Regions from separate parts of the Azospirillum largimobile genome, predicted to be linked through region 1. Evidence: riboswitches for the same ligand, from Rfam matches in the RefSeq annotation. Region 1 holds a riboswitch; each other region holds the start of a gene.
The links. Region 1 has a riboswitch for thiamine pyrophosphate ahead of ACWPKK_RS05880 (ABC transporter ATP-binding protein). Riboswitches for the same ligand answer to the same signal wherever they lie in the genome.
Positions count from the first base shown of each region.

Region 2: linked by a shared signal. The riboswitch ahead of ACWPKK_RS20925 (LuxE/PaaK family acyltransferase) and the one ahead of ACWPKK_RS05880 (ABC transporter ATP-binding protein) in region 1 are both predicted to bind thiamine pyrophosphate.
Region 3: linked by a shared signal. The riboswitch ahead of thiC (phosphomethylpyrimidine synthase ThiC) and the one ahead of ACWPKK_RS05880 (ABC transporter ATP-binding protein) in region 1 are both predicted to bind thiamine pyrophosphate.
Region 4: linked by a shared signal. The riboswitch ahead of thiO (glycine oxidase ThiO) and the one ahead of ACWPKK_RS05880 (ABC transporter ATP-binding protein) in region 1 are both predicted to bind thiamine pyrophosphate.

Region 1 is NZ_CDRMUA020000001.1:1,252,473-1,255,930, reverse strand. Features, by position in the region: gene ACWPKK_RS05890 (hypothetical protein) at 1-76, opposite strand, end outside; gene ACWPKK_RS05885 (acetoin utilization protein AcuC) at 226-1,398, opposite strand; TPP riboswitch at 1,479-1,585, shown strand; gene ACWPKK_RS05880 (ABC transporter ATP-binding protein) at 1,636-2,376, shown strand; gene ACWPKK_RS05875 (ABC transporter permease) at 2,373-3,140, shown strand; gene ACWPKK_RS05870 (ABC transporter substrate-binding protein) at 3,156-3,458, shown strand, end outside.
Region 2 is NZ_CDRMUA020000003.1:740,060-743,517, forward strand. Features, by position in the region: gene ACWPKK_RS20920 (acyl-CoA reductase) at 1-1,035, opposite strand, end outside; gene ACWPKK_RS20925 (LuxE/PaaK family acyltransferase) at 1,050-2,162, opposite strand; TPP riboswitch at 2,266-2,398, opposite strand; gene ACWPKK_RS20930 (AraC family ligand binding domain-containing protein) at 2,579-2,923, shown strand; gene ACWPKK_RS20935 (hypothetical protein) at 3,060-3,458, shown strand, end outside.
Region 3 is NZ_CDRMUA020000001.1:345,650-349,107, reverse strand. Features, by position in the region: gene greB (transcription elongation factor GreB) at 1-308, shown strand, start outside; gene thiC (phosphomethylpyrimidine synthase ThiC) at 443-2,167, opposite strand; TPP riboswitch at 2,318-2,451, opposite strand; gene ACWPKK_RS01625 (magnesium transporter CorA family protein) at 2,531-3,458, opposite strand, start outside.
Region 4 is NZ_CDRMUA020000001.1:275,791-279,248, reverse strand. Features, by position in the region: gene ACWPKK_RS01290 (methyl-accepting chemotaxis protein) at 1-1,009, opposite strand, end outside; TPP riboswitch at 1,245-1,344, shown strand; gene thiO (glycine oxidase ThiO) at 1,336-2,517, shown strand; gene thiS (sulfur carrier protein ThiS) at 2,514-2,723, shown strand; gene thiG (thiazole synthase) at 2,843-3,458, shown strand, end outside.

The DNA of each region.
Region 1 (3,458 bases):
TCAGCATCATGGCGACCGGGACGGCGGCCAGCATGATGATGACGATGGCGATCAGGAACAGCGTCGTGTTCGACATCCGCCCGCCCGTTCTCCTCCCGAAACCCGCACCATGCGATCTGCCGGAATCGGCACGATCGGCACCGGTGCGGAGCTTCGAGGATCAACGAACAATCCAACCCCGTCAACGAATCGTCTCGGCTTCGCTCCAAATTCGTCGGAAATGTGTCAGGATGCCGCCATCTCCGCCACCCGCTTCACCGCGTCACGCACCGGCCCCGGCCGGCGTTCGTCCGCCAGGGTGGTGAACCAGTGCTCCGGCGGGTTGCGACCGGCGGCGCGGTTCCAGGTTAGGGCGCGCAGCACCGCTTCCGCCTCCGCCGTCGGCGGCACGGCAGGGTCGATCCCGTTCATCACCGCCCAGATGCCGGCCCAGCAGCGTCCGACCGACCAGGGATTATAGCCGCCGCCGCCGACCACCAGCACCCGTGGCGCCAGCGGCAGCAGGGCCGCCACCGCCTCCCACAGCGCATTGTTGGACAGTTCCAGCCGGCTCAGGGGATCTTCGGCCAGGGCGTCGGCACCGGTCTGGATCACCATAGCCTGCGGACGGAAGGCGCGGGCCAACGGCAGCACCGCCGCCTCCATCACATGCTCCATCTCGCTGTCGTTGAAGCCTGGCGGAACCGGCAGGTTGCGGGCCATGCCGCCGGCCCGATCCTCCGCCTTGCCGGTGTAGGGCCAGCGCCCGTCCTCGTGGATGGAGATGGTCAGCACCCGGTCGTCGTCGGCGAAGGCCTCCTCCACCCCGTCGCCATGGTGGGCGTCGAGGTCGACATAGAGAACCCGCTCCAGCCCATGGTCGAGCAGTTCCAGGATGCCCAGCACCGGCGCGTTGAAATAGCAGAAGCCGCTGGCCCGGTCGCGGCGCGCATGGTGCGTGCCGGCCGCCGGCGCATAGACCAGCCCGGCCGGACGGTCGCCCAGGATGCGCGCCGCCTGCAGGGCCGACCCGCTGCTGTGGGCCGGCCGCCGGTACATCTCGGCGAAGACGGGATTCTCCAGCTTGCCGAGATTGTGGCGGGCCGCCGTCGCCTCGTCCACCCGCTGCTCCGCCTCCGCCCGCTTCAGCGCGGCGATATAGTCCGCCGTGTGGAAGCGGGCCAGTTCGCGTTCGCTCGCCACATGGGTGTCGAGATAGACCTTGTCGGGCAGCCACCCCATGGCGCGGCTGAGATCGATGGCGGTCGATACGCGTGGGATCGCCAGCGGATGCTTCGGGCCATAGGTCGAGCCGCGATAGATGTCGCCGCCGATGAACAGAGGGGTGCGGAGAGGCGTGGTCAGGGGATGATCTCCATCGGTCCCGCCACAAACTAGGCGGAGCCGTGCGCCGGTCAAGCGGCACCCCGCCGCTTCCGCGCTCTGGAAGGGCCTGCGGCAATGCTTGCGGTCGCGGATCGTCCGCGCCTATAGTCGCCGCCTTCACTGGGGGGAGCCGATGGGCGGCTGAGAGGTTCCGTTGCGGAACGACCCCTGGAACCTGATCCGGTTCATGCCGGCGTAGGGATCAGTGATGCCAGACCGTACGCGCACCCTCTCCGCCCTCCCGCCATGCTTGCCGCTATGACGGCCCCGATGCCGGCGATTCCGCCGCTTTCGGTGACCGTGTCGCAGGCGCGGCTGACCTATGGCGGCATGCTGCTGTTCTCCGACCTGACGCTGGATCTGCCGGCGGGGCGGACCACCTGCCTGTTGGGACCGAGCGGCGTCGGCAAGACCACGCTTCTGCGCATCCTCGCCGGGCTGGCGGAGCCGGAGCCGCCGACCTGCGTCGCCACCGGCGACGGGCAACCCCTGGCCGGCCGCATCGCCTACATGGCGCAGCAGGACCTGCTGCTGCCCTGGCTGACGGTTCTGGACAATGTCCTGCTGGGCGACCGGCTGCGCCACCGCCGTCCCGATTCCGTGCGGGTGGAGCGTGCCCGCTCGCTGCTCCACCGCGTCGGTCTGGCGGGGCGGGAGCGCGACCGTCCGGCCGCGCTGTCCGGCGGGCAGCGCCAGCGGGTGGCGCTGGCCCGCACGCTGATGGAGGACAAGCCGCTGGTCCTGATGGACGAGCCCTTCTCCGCACTCGACGCCATCACGCGGCTTCGGCTGCAGGAGACGGCGGCGGAAACGCTGACCGGCCGCACCGTCCTGATGGTCACCCACGATCCGCTGGAGGCGCTGCGCATCGGCGACCGCCTGCATGTGATGACCGGGCGTCCCGCCGTCATGGGGCCGGCGCTGGAGCCGTCCGGCAAGGTGCCGCGCCGGGTCGACGATCCCGGATTGCTGGCGCTACAGGCGGAGCTGCTGCGGAGGCTGGCGGAATGAGGGCGCTGCTGCGCGCCTTGGTCACGCTCGCCGTGCTGGTCGCCGGCTGGCAGGTGCTGGTCTGGGCCACCGGCCTGCCGCGCTACCTGCTGCCCGGTCCGTTGGCCGTGGCCGATGCAATGCGGCGGCAGGCACCCCTGCTGTGGAGCCATGGGCTGACCACCCTGTCCGAGATCCTGATCGGGCTGGTGGCCGGGGTGGCCCTGGGCGGCGTCAGCGCGCTGCTGCTGGCGCGGTTCCGTACCGCCCAGCGCTGGCTGATGCCGCTGCTGCTGGTCAGCCAGGCGATCCCGGTTTTTGCGTTGGCGCCGCTGCTGGTGCTTTGGCTGGGCTACGGCATGGCGTCCAAGATCGCCATGGCCGTGCTGGTCATCTATTTCCCGGTGACGACCGCGCTGTTCGACGGGCTGCGCCGCACCGATCCCGGCTGGCTCGACCTTGCCCGCACCATGGGCGCCTCGCCCGCCGCGATCCTGTGGAACATCCGCCTGCCGGCCGCCCTGCCCGCCTTCTGGTCCGGCGTGCGGGTAGCCGCGGCGGTGGCGCCCATCGGCGCGGTGATCGGCGAGTGGGTCGGTTCATCCTCCGGCCTCGGCTACCTGATGCTGCACGCCAACGCCCGCATGCAGATCGACCTCCTATTCGCCGCGGTGCTGGTACTGGGGCTGTTCGCAGTGACGCTCTATGCCGCCGTCGACGCGCTGGCCCGCCGTGCCCTGCCCTGGCAACCCGATACCCAACCGGCCGAAGACGCCAATCCTTGAAGGGGAGAAAACCCGATGAAGCACCTGTTCGCCGCCGGCCTGATGGCGGCCGGCCTGATGACCGCGCTTCCTGCACTGGCCCAGGACAAGCTGTCCGTGATGCTGGACTGGTTCGTCAACCCGGACCACGCCCCACTGGTGGTGGCGCAGGAGAAGGGCTTCTTCAAGGATGCCGGTCTTGAGGTGACGCTGACCGCTCCGGCCGATCCCAACGACCCGCCGAAACTGGTCGCCGCCGGCGGCACCGACCTTGCCGTATCCTACCAGCCGCAGCTGATCCTGCAGGTGGCCGAAGGGCTGCCGCTGGTCCGTGTCGGC
Region 2 (3,458 bases), on a different contig from region 1:
CTCCGCCATCGACAGGACACGGCGCGGGTGCTTGCGGGCCTGCACCGCCAGTTCATGGGCGAGCATGGCGGCGAAATCCTGCGGCGACAGCCGGCCGCCGCGCTCGACGAACAGGGTCTGCGGCGAATAGCAGCCCTGCTGGTCGTAGCGGGCGATGTCGTGGGCGGCCAGCCGCGCCGTCTCCCCCGACCGACGCGGGTCCAGCGCGGCGCGCGACACCAGCGCAAAGCTGATCTTGTGGCCGTAGGGCAGGAAGCGGGTGGTCACCGGCACCCGGTCGCGGATCGCCGCCAGCGCCGCGGTGCCGCCATAGGCGACCACCGTATCGGCCTGGGCCAGCCATGCCCGCTCCGCCGCCGCGTCGCCGCCCTTCCACCACACCACGGCCAGACACTCGCCCAGTTTGGGGTCGATCTCCGACAATAGCTGCGCGAACCAGCCCGCGAACAGCGGCTCGGCGCTGGGCAGCTTGCCGACAGTGCCGGACTTGACCAACAAGCCCGAGATCAGGCTCCACAGGGGCAGTCCCGGCACATTGCCCGCCCAGACATGCAGCAGCAAGTCCGGGCCGAAGGCGCGGGTGAAGCCGCCCTTGGGCGCCGGCTGGAATTCGTCCAGCACCAGCGGGTTGGCGAAATCCTCCGCCAGGAAGCGGCGCAGTTCGTGGGCGCGGAAGGTCTTCAGATAGCCGGTCAACCCCAGCCTGACCATCTCGGCGTCATAGCCGGTGACGACGGGCAGCAGCCGCTCCGCCCTTTGGCGCCACGGATCCTCGCGGTCGAGCAGCCGTTGGATCGCCGTGTCGATCACCGCGACGATGTGGGCCGTCGGCAGCGTCTTCAGATAGCCGCGCGCCGCCGCCCGCACCGTCGCGGAGACCCGCTCCACCTGCCCCGCATCCAGCACCGGCACTGCCACGCGCAGCGCCGCATCGCCCGCCCCGAAGGTCAGCACGCGCCGCTCCACCGCCTCCGGCGGCAGGCCGGGCAAATGGCCGGCCAGTTCAATGACGGACGGATCGTCGCCGAAGGCCAAGGCCGCGCTCCCGCTCAAGCGCGCGCGGCGGCGAGGAAATCCTCCACCGCCAGCGAGCAGCCCTTGGCCTGCGCGCCGGCGACGCGGCCCAGCAGGCGGAAGCCGCCCTCCTGCAGGATGCCGGCATCCTCGGTCAGGATGGCGGCGACGGAGTTGATGTGTGCCAGATCATGGTGAACCAGCACGCCCATGCTGCCGGGCGGCACGTCCCGGCCGGACAACGGATCGACGACGCGGCTGCGGATCCAATGCGGGCCGGACTTCAGCGACGGGCAGACCGCGTTGCCGTCGTCGTAGAACTGGGTGCTCAGCTCCGTCATGCCGTACATGTTGATGCAGCGTCGGCGCGGCACGCCGAAGAACTCGGCCAGCTGGCCGTAGAACTCGTCCGGTTCCAGTTCCCGCGACTGGCCCTTGAAGCCGCCGGTGTCGAGAATGCGGCTCCCCTCCGGCAGGGCGAAGCGGCGGCCGTCGCGCGCCATGGCATCCATCAGATGCACAAACCCATAGCTGGCGCCCAGCAGGGCGAAGGGCTCCCCCGACCGTTCGGCGGCGTCCAGCCGGTCATAGAGTCCGGCGATGTCGATGCCGGCTTCGCCGATCCAATGGCGGCTGTCCGGCGTGCCGCATTCCGCCCGCGCCAGCTCCAGGTAATGGGCGAGGGAGGAGTTCGGCATCGCCGTCTCGGTCGGAAACAGGATGCCCATCGCCATCCGCTCCACCCCAGCCTCTGAGCCCTGCATGAAGCGGCGGCGGAAGTTGAGCAGCATGGAGCGGTCGTAGACCGACAGGGTCGTGTGGTGGATCTGGCCGCGGATGCCGCCCTTGGTCGTGCCGCTGGTCATGAAGATGCGGGCGGACTCCTCCGCCGGGCGGCAGCTGAGCGTCAGATCCTTGAAGGCGTTGATCGGCACCGCCGGGATGTCGCGCCAGCTCTTCACCCCGCGCGGCGTCCGGCCGCGCTGCATGGCGAAGCGGCGGTAGGGCTGGTTGTGCTCGAACTGGTGGGCGAAGACCGCCAGCGCCAGGGCGTTGAAGGCCTCGTCGGCCGCCGCCCCGGTTCCGATGTCGGCCTCCATGAAGGCCAGGACCCTGTCGTAGATCACGCTGTCGTAGATCGCGCTCACCGCACCCTCCCCGCCCCGTTCTTCTCCAAGCGGCACCGACCGATGGAGCAACAAACGAATCCGGGACAAGCCTGTGGGGTATGGATCAGCGCGTCGGCCGCGAAGGCCTTCTCGTCCCGCATCCCTACGCCGGCATGACCCGGATCAGGTTCGAAGGGTTGCCGCGTCGCCCGGACGCGAAGGACCGGGCCGGCGGGTGTCTCAGCCTCCTGAACGAGGCTCCCCTGGGAACGGGACGGAGCCTAGAAGACCATCGCGCCGTCTGTCAACGACGGGGATGCCGGCTTTGCGGACGGCGGAAACGGCGCCGCATTGATGATTTCCGCTCTCCGACCTGTTGTACCGCTGCCGCCCCATGCCGCAGCAATCCCGATATCGGCTGGGGTGGATCGGCCCCTCTCTTGAAGGAGACGCAGATGACCGTTCGCAAATTCGCCGTGACGGACGTATCGCTGGAGCGCACCCCCGGACAGGACGCCGACGTGTTCGTCGGCAACGTGGTCGACCAGCGCCATGGCGGACCCGTCACCATCGGCTACGGCCGCTACGAACCCAACCAGAGCATCGACGAGGCGATTGCCGTCGACGACGTGATGGTGGTGCTGGAAGGGCGGGTCTCGGTCGCCTCCGATGCCGGCACGGTCACCGCCGGGCCGGGCGAGATCGTCTACATGCCCAAGGGTTCAAACGTCACCATCCGCTCGCACGAAGAGGGCGCCCTCACCGCCTACGTCACCTATCCGCACTGGCAGGAGGCTTGAGCGGACCCCGATCGCCGCTGATCGACAAAAGCAGGAAGAGTGTGGAGCGGCTCACATCCCAAAATCCGGGGCTTGGGTAGGGTCTGTCCATCGGCAACACGCCGCATCCCGCGGCCCCGAGACAGGAGACCAGATCATGATCCGCACCTCCCTGCTGACCGGCTTCGCTTCGCTCGCCCTGTTCGCCGCCCCGGCGATGGCCCAGAACATCTCCGACATCTCCAACACCGCGGCCGGGATCGGCAACACCGCCAACCAGAGCGCGCTGGTCATGCAGAAGTCCAAGGGTCCCTTCGCCGGTCCGAACGTCGCCACCGTCTCCAACCTCGCCGCCGGCATCGGCAACACCGCCAACCAGGACGCCTTCGTCAAGCAGCGGAGCGGCGGCGTGTTCAGCGGCGGGTCGATGGCGACGGTCGGCAACACCGCGGCCGGCATCGGCAACCTCGCCGGCCAGAGGGCGACGGTGATGCAGAAGAGCGGCGGCCTGCTGAGCGGGGGTTCGGTCGCCAATGTCGGCAACACGGCGGCCGGC
Region 3 (3,458 bases), 910 kb from region 1:
AGATCGACCGTCGCATCCGCTTCCTGAACAAGCGGCTGGAGTCGGCGGTGGTGGTCAATCCGCAGGACCAGAAGAACCGGGAACAGGTCTTCTTCGGCGCCACCGTCACCTATGCCCGCGAGGACGGATCCGAGAACACCATCACCATCGTCGGCGCCGACGAGGTCGATCCCGACCGCGGCCATGTCAGCTGGATTTCCCCCATCGCCCGCGCGCTGTTGAAGGCGCGGGAAGGCGACATTGTGGACGTCCGCACGCCGGCGGGGATGGAGCAGGTGGAGGTGCTGGAGATCAGGTACGCGGGGTGAGGGGGCGTTAGACCCCCACCTAACCTCCCCCGCTGGGCGGGGGAGGGACTTCCGCTGCACGCCAACAAAGGTCCAATTTCCTCCCCCGCCCAGCGGGGGAGGATCAAGGTGGGGGTCTAACTTCTCGAACTCACTCACCCCGCCGGCTGGTAAATTTCCCCGCCCGACTCGCGGAACTTCTGCGACATCTCGGCCATGCCGGACTCCGCGGCGTCGCGGATTTCCTGCGTGATCTTCATCGAACAGAATTTCGGCCCGCACATCGAACAGAAATGCGCGGTCTTCGCTCCCTCCGCCGGCAGGGTCTCGTCGTGGTAGGCCATCGCCGTCTCAGGATCGAGCGACAGGGCGAACTGGTCGCGCCAGCGGAAGGAGAAGCGGGCACGCGACATGGCGTCGTCGCGCAGCCGGGCCGCGGGATGACCCTTGGCGAGATCCGCGGCATGGGCGGCGATCTTGTAGGCGATGACGCCGGCCTTCACGTCGTCGCGGTCGGGCAGACCCAGATGCTCCTTCGGCGTGACGTAGCAGAGCATCGCCGTCCCGAACCAGCCGATCATCGCCGCACCGATGGCGCTGGTGATGTGGTCGTAGCCCGGCGCGATGTCGGTCACCAGGGGCCCCAGCGTGTAGAAGGGCGCCTCGCCGCACAGAGCCAGCTGCTTTTCGACATTGTGCTTGATCTTGTGCATGGGCACATGGCCCGGCCCTTCGATCATCACCTGCACGTCACGCGCCCAGGCGATCTTGGTCAGCTCACCCAGGGTCTCCAACTCGGCGAACTGGGCGGCATCGTTGGCGTCGGCCTGGCTGCCCGGCCGCAACCCGTCGCCCATCGAGAGGGCCACGTCATATGTGCGGCAGATCTCGACGATGTCGGCGAAATGGTCGTAGAGGAAGCTCTCGCGGTGATGCGCCAGGCACCATTTGGCGATGATCGAGCCGCCGCGCGAAACGATGCCGGTCACCCGCTTGGCGGTCAGGGGGATATGGGCCAGCCGCAGGCCGGCATGGATGGTGAAGTAATCAACGCCCTGCTCCGCCTGCTCGATCAGCGTGTCGCGGAACAGCTCCCAGGTCAGGTCCTCGGCCCTGCCCTTCACCTTCTCCAGCGCCTGATAGATCGGCACCGTGCCGATGGGAACCGGGGAGTTGCGCAGGATCCATTCGCGGGTCTGGTGGATGTCGGCGCCGGTGGAGAGATCCATCACGGTGTCGGCCCCCCAGCGGATCGACCAGACCATCTTCTCCACCTCCTCCTCGATCGAGGAGGTCACGGCGGAGTTGCCGATGTTGGCGTTGATCTTGGTCAGGAAGTTCCGGCCGATGATCATCGGCTCCGACTCGGGGTGATTGACGTTGGAGGGGATGATCGCCCGCCCGCGCGCCACCTCGTCGCGGACGAATTTCGGGGTGATGAAGTCGGGAATCTCGGCCCCGAAATCCTCACCGTCGAGGGCTGCTTCCAGCGCCGCAGCGCGGCCGAGATTCTCGCGGACGGCGATGTATTCCATCTCCGCGGTGACGATGCCGGCGCGGGCATAGGCCATCTGCGTGACGGCCCCGCCGCCCTTGGCGCGCAGCACGCCGCTGTCGGTGGTCTCCACATCGCCACGGGCCAGGATCCAGTCGCGGCGATGCTTGGCCAGCCCTGCCCGCACATCGATCGCCACGGCTTCGTCGGTGTAGGGTCCGGAAGCGTCATAGACGGTCAGCGGCGGCTCGCCGCCCGACAACGCGATTTCGCGCAGTGCAACCCGCAGGTCGGGAAAGCGCGTACCCGGCACATAAACTTTCCGCGACGACGGCAACGGGCCGGTCGAAATGCGGATGGCGGTTTCGTTGAAGTCCTTTGGCATTGGGTTTCTCCGTCGGAGTTAGGCGGACAAACCCGGGACTGCGGACGGAGGTTCGGTGTCTTCGTGCGGGCCGTTCCCCAATTCGGGCGCCCATCACTATGGGCATTCCCCACTGCGGGCGTTGCTACGGCCGGACGGGGCCTGTTTTCGGCCCGTCACGAGGTCCCTCCCTTCGCCGGTATGACCCGGATCAGGTTCGAAGGGTCACCACGCTGCCGGAGACGCTTGGCGCCGTCCGGCCGTTGGTATCTCAGCCCCCTGTCGGGACCCCCCTGGAATGCGCCCATCCTGCCGGGACGGGCGGCCCCTGTCAAAAGGAAAGAACCGCGGACGATCCGCAAGCCACACTGTATGGATACCGCGTCACATCCAGCGTTTCAGACGGACATAGATCATCGGCAGCAGTGCCGACAGCAGCAGCAGCCCCAGGGCGCTTGGATAGCCGAACAGCGAGTCGGTCCCCGGCATCTCTTCGAAATTCATGCCGCCGATGCTGGCGACCAGGGTCGGCGGGAACAGAAGGACGGTCAGGACCGAGACGATCTTGACGATCTCGTTCTGCTCCACATTGATCTGGCCCAGCGCCGTGTCCAGCGCCAACGCGACCTTGCCGGCCAGGAAACGGGCATACTGGTCGAGCCCGCGCAAATCCTGCAGCGTCGTCTTGGCCCAGCGCCTCGTCGCCTTGCCAGGGTTCCAGCCGTCGCCGCGCGCCAGGAAATCGGTCATGCGCGACAGGCTGGCCAGGCTGATGCGCGCCTTGCCGATCAGGTGGCCGGCATGGCCGATGCGCTTCAGCGTCTGGGCATCGTCCAGCGTCTCGCCGCGGGAGCGCAGCTTGCGGCCACGGAAGAAGCGGCGGTTCAGTACGTCCAACTCCACCCCGGTCCGCCGCAGCACGGCAGAGGTACGGTCGACCATCCCGTCCACCAGCGCCGCCAGAACCAGTTCGCCACGGGAGGCGGACACCTGCCCATGGGTGGCACGGCGGCGGAAGGCCAGCAGGGCCTGCGGATCGATGTCGTGGATGGTGACCAGCCGGCGCCCGGCCAGCACGAAGCTGACGGTGGCGATGCGCGGCTCGTCGGTGTCGGCCCAGACCAGGGCGGTGACGGTCATGGTCAGGGCACCACCTGCCACGCGCAGGCGGCTCGACTCCTCGATCTCCGCCATCTGCTCGCGGGTGGGCAGGCTGGTGCCGATCAGCGCCTCCGCCCGCGCCAAGTCGTCGGCGGTCGGGTTGATCAGATCCAGCCAGACGGTGGCGTCGGGCAGCGGCCCAACGTCGTCC
Region 4 (3,458 bases), 980 kb from region 1:
TCTCGAAATCGAAGCCGGAGATGGAGCGCACGAACAGCTCCCCCTCCATCTCGATGGCGAAGGTGTTCTTGGCGAGCTTGGCCGGAAGCTCCTGCGGCTTGCAGCGCAGCGCCTTGGCCAGCGCGTCGATGAAGCTCACCACCTCGAAGCCGTCGCGGTCGATCACGCCGCGCACGATGCGGCGCATCGGGTCGGCGTCCACCACCGCGAAGCGGGTCTGGGTCGGACGGAAATTCTGCGACTTGAAGATGCCGTAACGGATGCCGGGCGCCATCTTCAGGAAGATGGTCAGCGCCGAATTCTCCAGCACGCGCTGGCCGTCGAACAGGCGGGTGTTGCGGAAGTCCAGCGTGCCGCCGGCCGAGCCGCCGATGAACAGGCAGGGGAAATGGCCGGAGCGGTAGACCGCCTCCATGAACCAGCTTTCGCTGGCCGACAGCCCGTCGATGAAGGTCAGCGCCACCGTGTCGTGGCTGTCGACCGCGAAGGGAACGCGGACGCGGTCCAACTCGCCGCGGATCGCCTCCACCCGTGCAGGGACGTCACGGGTCGGCCGGCCGCCGCGCAGATCCTCGCAATGCAGCGGGACGGCATGGATGCTGATCCCCGCGAACAGGCGCGGGCTGAAGGATTGCAGGACCACGCTGTCCCAGCGGTCGCCCGCCTTGCGGTAGAGCGGCTGTCCGTCCGCCGCGCATAGCTCGCCCGCGGTGGAGACCAGCACCAGCTGCGTGGCCGGCGGCAGGGCGGAGCGCACCGCGCGGGCGGTGGCCGCGAAATCGACATGCGGCGAGACGAAGCCGACGACCAGCGCCGGGGCGCCGGCGGCGAAGCCCAGCCCGTCCAGTGCCGTGGCGCCGATCTGTGCGGCCGGCAGGCAGAGGCTGCGGATCGGCGCCTCCGCCGGATCGGCTGCGGCGGTCGCGATGGCCGTATTGCCGGACTCGGCAGCATTCGGACCGGTACCGGAGGAGGCGGTCGCGGAGTCGGAGCGGAAGAAGGACAGCATGGCGGGCGATTCCTCGGACGTCTTGTTTGATTCCGCATGCCAGCCGCGTCGATCGTTTCGCCGACGCCCTGCCACCGGAAATTTTGCGGATAGTTTAGCTCCCGATCGGTGGCTTCGCTCATCGGGGGAACTCCTTATCCAGCCGTGGCATGGGGTCGCACGCCTTGATGGGCCGGGCAGATGGGCCGGGTGCCGATTCCGCTTGTAGGGCCAGCGAAACATTGGCATAAGGCAAACCATAGGCCTGGGGTGCCGTGCGGTGGTCGCGCGGCTGAGAACACACCCATCGAACCTGTCTGGGTAATTCCAGCGAAGGGAGCCGCCGCATGATCCATGCGCCAGATCCGCATCCATTTTCCGTTCCCGAATCGGGAATCCGTCCCTCCGTCGCCGTCATCGGTGCCGGCTGCATCGGCCTTGCCATCGCCTGGAGGCTGGCGTCGGCCGGCTGCCGCGTCGATCTGTTCGAACGGGGACAGGCGGGCCGCGGCGCCACCCATGCAGCCGGCGGCATGCTGGCCGCCTGCGTCGAAACCGAACCGGGAGAGGACGGGCTGCTGCCGCTGACTCGCGCCTCCCAGGCGCTGTGGCCGGACTTCGCCCGCGACCTGGAGGCTGCGAGCGGCATGGCGGTGGACCTGCGCACCGAAGGCACCATGGTCATCGCGCTCAACGCCGACGATGCCGCCAAGGTCCGTTTCCTGCACGGTTTCCAGCGCGACCTCGGCCTTCCGGTGGAGTGGCTGGGCGGGGCCGAGGTGCGCCGGCGCGAGCCCTTCCTGCAGCCAGGCGTGGCCGGCGCCCTGTTCTGTGCCGGCGACCATCAGGTCGACAACCGCAAGGTCGCAGCCGCCCTGCAGCGCGCCGCCCTGGCCGCCGGCGCCCGCCTGCATGAGCAGTGCGGCGAGGTGGCTCTGGCGGTGGAGGATGGACGCGCCGTTGGTGTGCGTGTTGCTGCAACTCTGCACCGGGCCGACCGGGTGGTTCTGGCCGCAGGGGCTTGGTCGGCCGGCGTGCCGGGCCTGCCGCCCGCCGCGAAGCCGCCGGTACGGCCGGTCAAGGGGCAGATGGTCTGCCTGCGCATGGACGCCCGTCTGCCGCTGCTGCGCCATGTGGTGTGGACGCCTGGCACCTACCTGATCCCGCGGCTGGACGGCCGTCTGCTGATCGGCGCCACGACGGAGGAGCGCGGCTTCGACGACCGGCTGACCGCCGGCGGCCAGTTCGCGCTGCTGGAAGGGGCGTGGCGCGCGCTGCCGGGCATCGCCGAACTGCCGATCGAGGAGGCCTGGGCCGGCTTCCGCCCCGGCAGCCGCGACGACGCGCCGATCCTGGGGGAAAGCGGCATCCCCGGCCTGATCCACGCCACCGGCCACCACCGCAACGGCATCCTGCTGACCCCGGTGACCGCCGACGGCATCGCCCGGCTGGTGCTGACCGGCGAGACCGACCCGCTGTTGCGCCCCTTCGCCGCCGACCGCTTCGTTGCGGCGGGAGCCGCCGCATGAGCGCCGTCCTCCGCATCAACGGCCAGGAAGAACCGCTGTCCGCCGCCTCGGTCGGCGAGCTTCTGGCCGCGCGCGGCATCGCCGCAGGCGCGCCCGGCGTCGCCGTCGCCCTGAACGGCGCCGTGGTTCCCCGCCGCCGCTGGCTTGAGACCCCGCTCCAGCCCGGCGACAGCCTGGAAATCGTCCGCCCCATCCAGGGCGGCTGACCCCCCTGATCCTCCCTCTCCCGCCCCCGACACGGGAAGAATCCCCTCTCCCCCCTGGGGAGAGGGGGGATTTCCCCGGGCTGGTCGCCGAAGGAGAGGGCCTTTGAAAGGCTCCCACCATGCCCCAATCCACCCCCGACATCCTCACCATCGCCGGACGCGGCTTCGGCTCGCGGCTGTTCCTCGGCACGGCCGGCTATCCGAACCAGCAGGTGATGCTCGACGCGCTGGAGGCCAGCGGCAGCGAGCTGGTCACGCTGGCGATCCGGCGCATCAGCCTGGACGGCTATTCGGAAAGCCTCGTCGACGTGCTGGCCCGCGCCACCGCCGGGCGGCCGACCGGCCCGGTCGGGCTGCTGCCCAACACCGCCGGCTGCATGACCGCCAAGGAGGCGGTGCTGACCGCCCAGCTGTCGCGCGAGGCGCTGGAAACCCCCTGGATCAAGCTGGAGGTCATCGGCGACCGCGAGCTGCTCTATCCCGACGTGGAGGAACTGCTGCGCGCGACCGAGGAATTGGTGAACGACGGCTTCGTCGTGCTGCCCTATTGCAACGACGATCCCGTCACCTGCCGCAAGCTGGCCGACCTGGGCGCGGCGGCGGTGATGCCGCTGGGGGCCTTCATCGGGTCCGGCCTGGGCATCCGCAACCCGCACGCCATCGAGACGATCTGCGCCCGCAGCCCGGTGCCGGTGGTGCTGGATGCCGGGATCGGCACCGCATCCGACGCCGCGC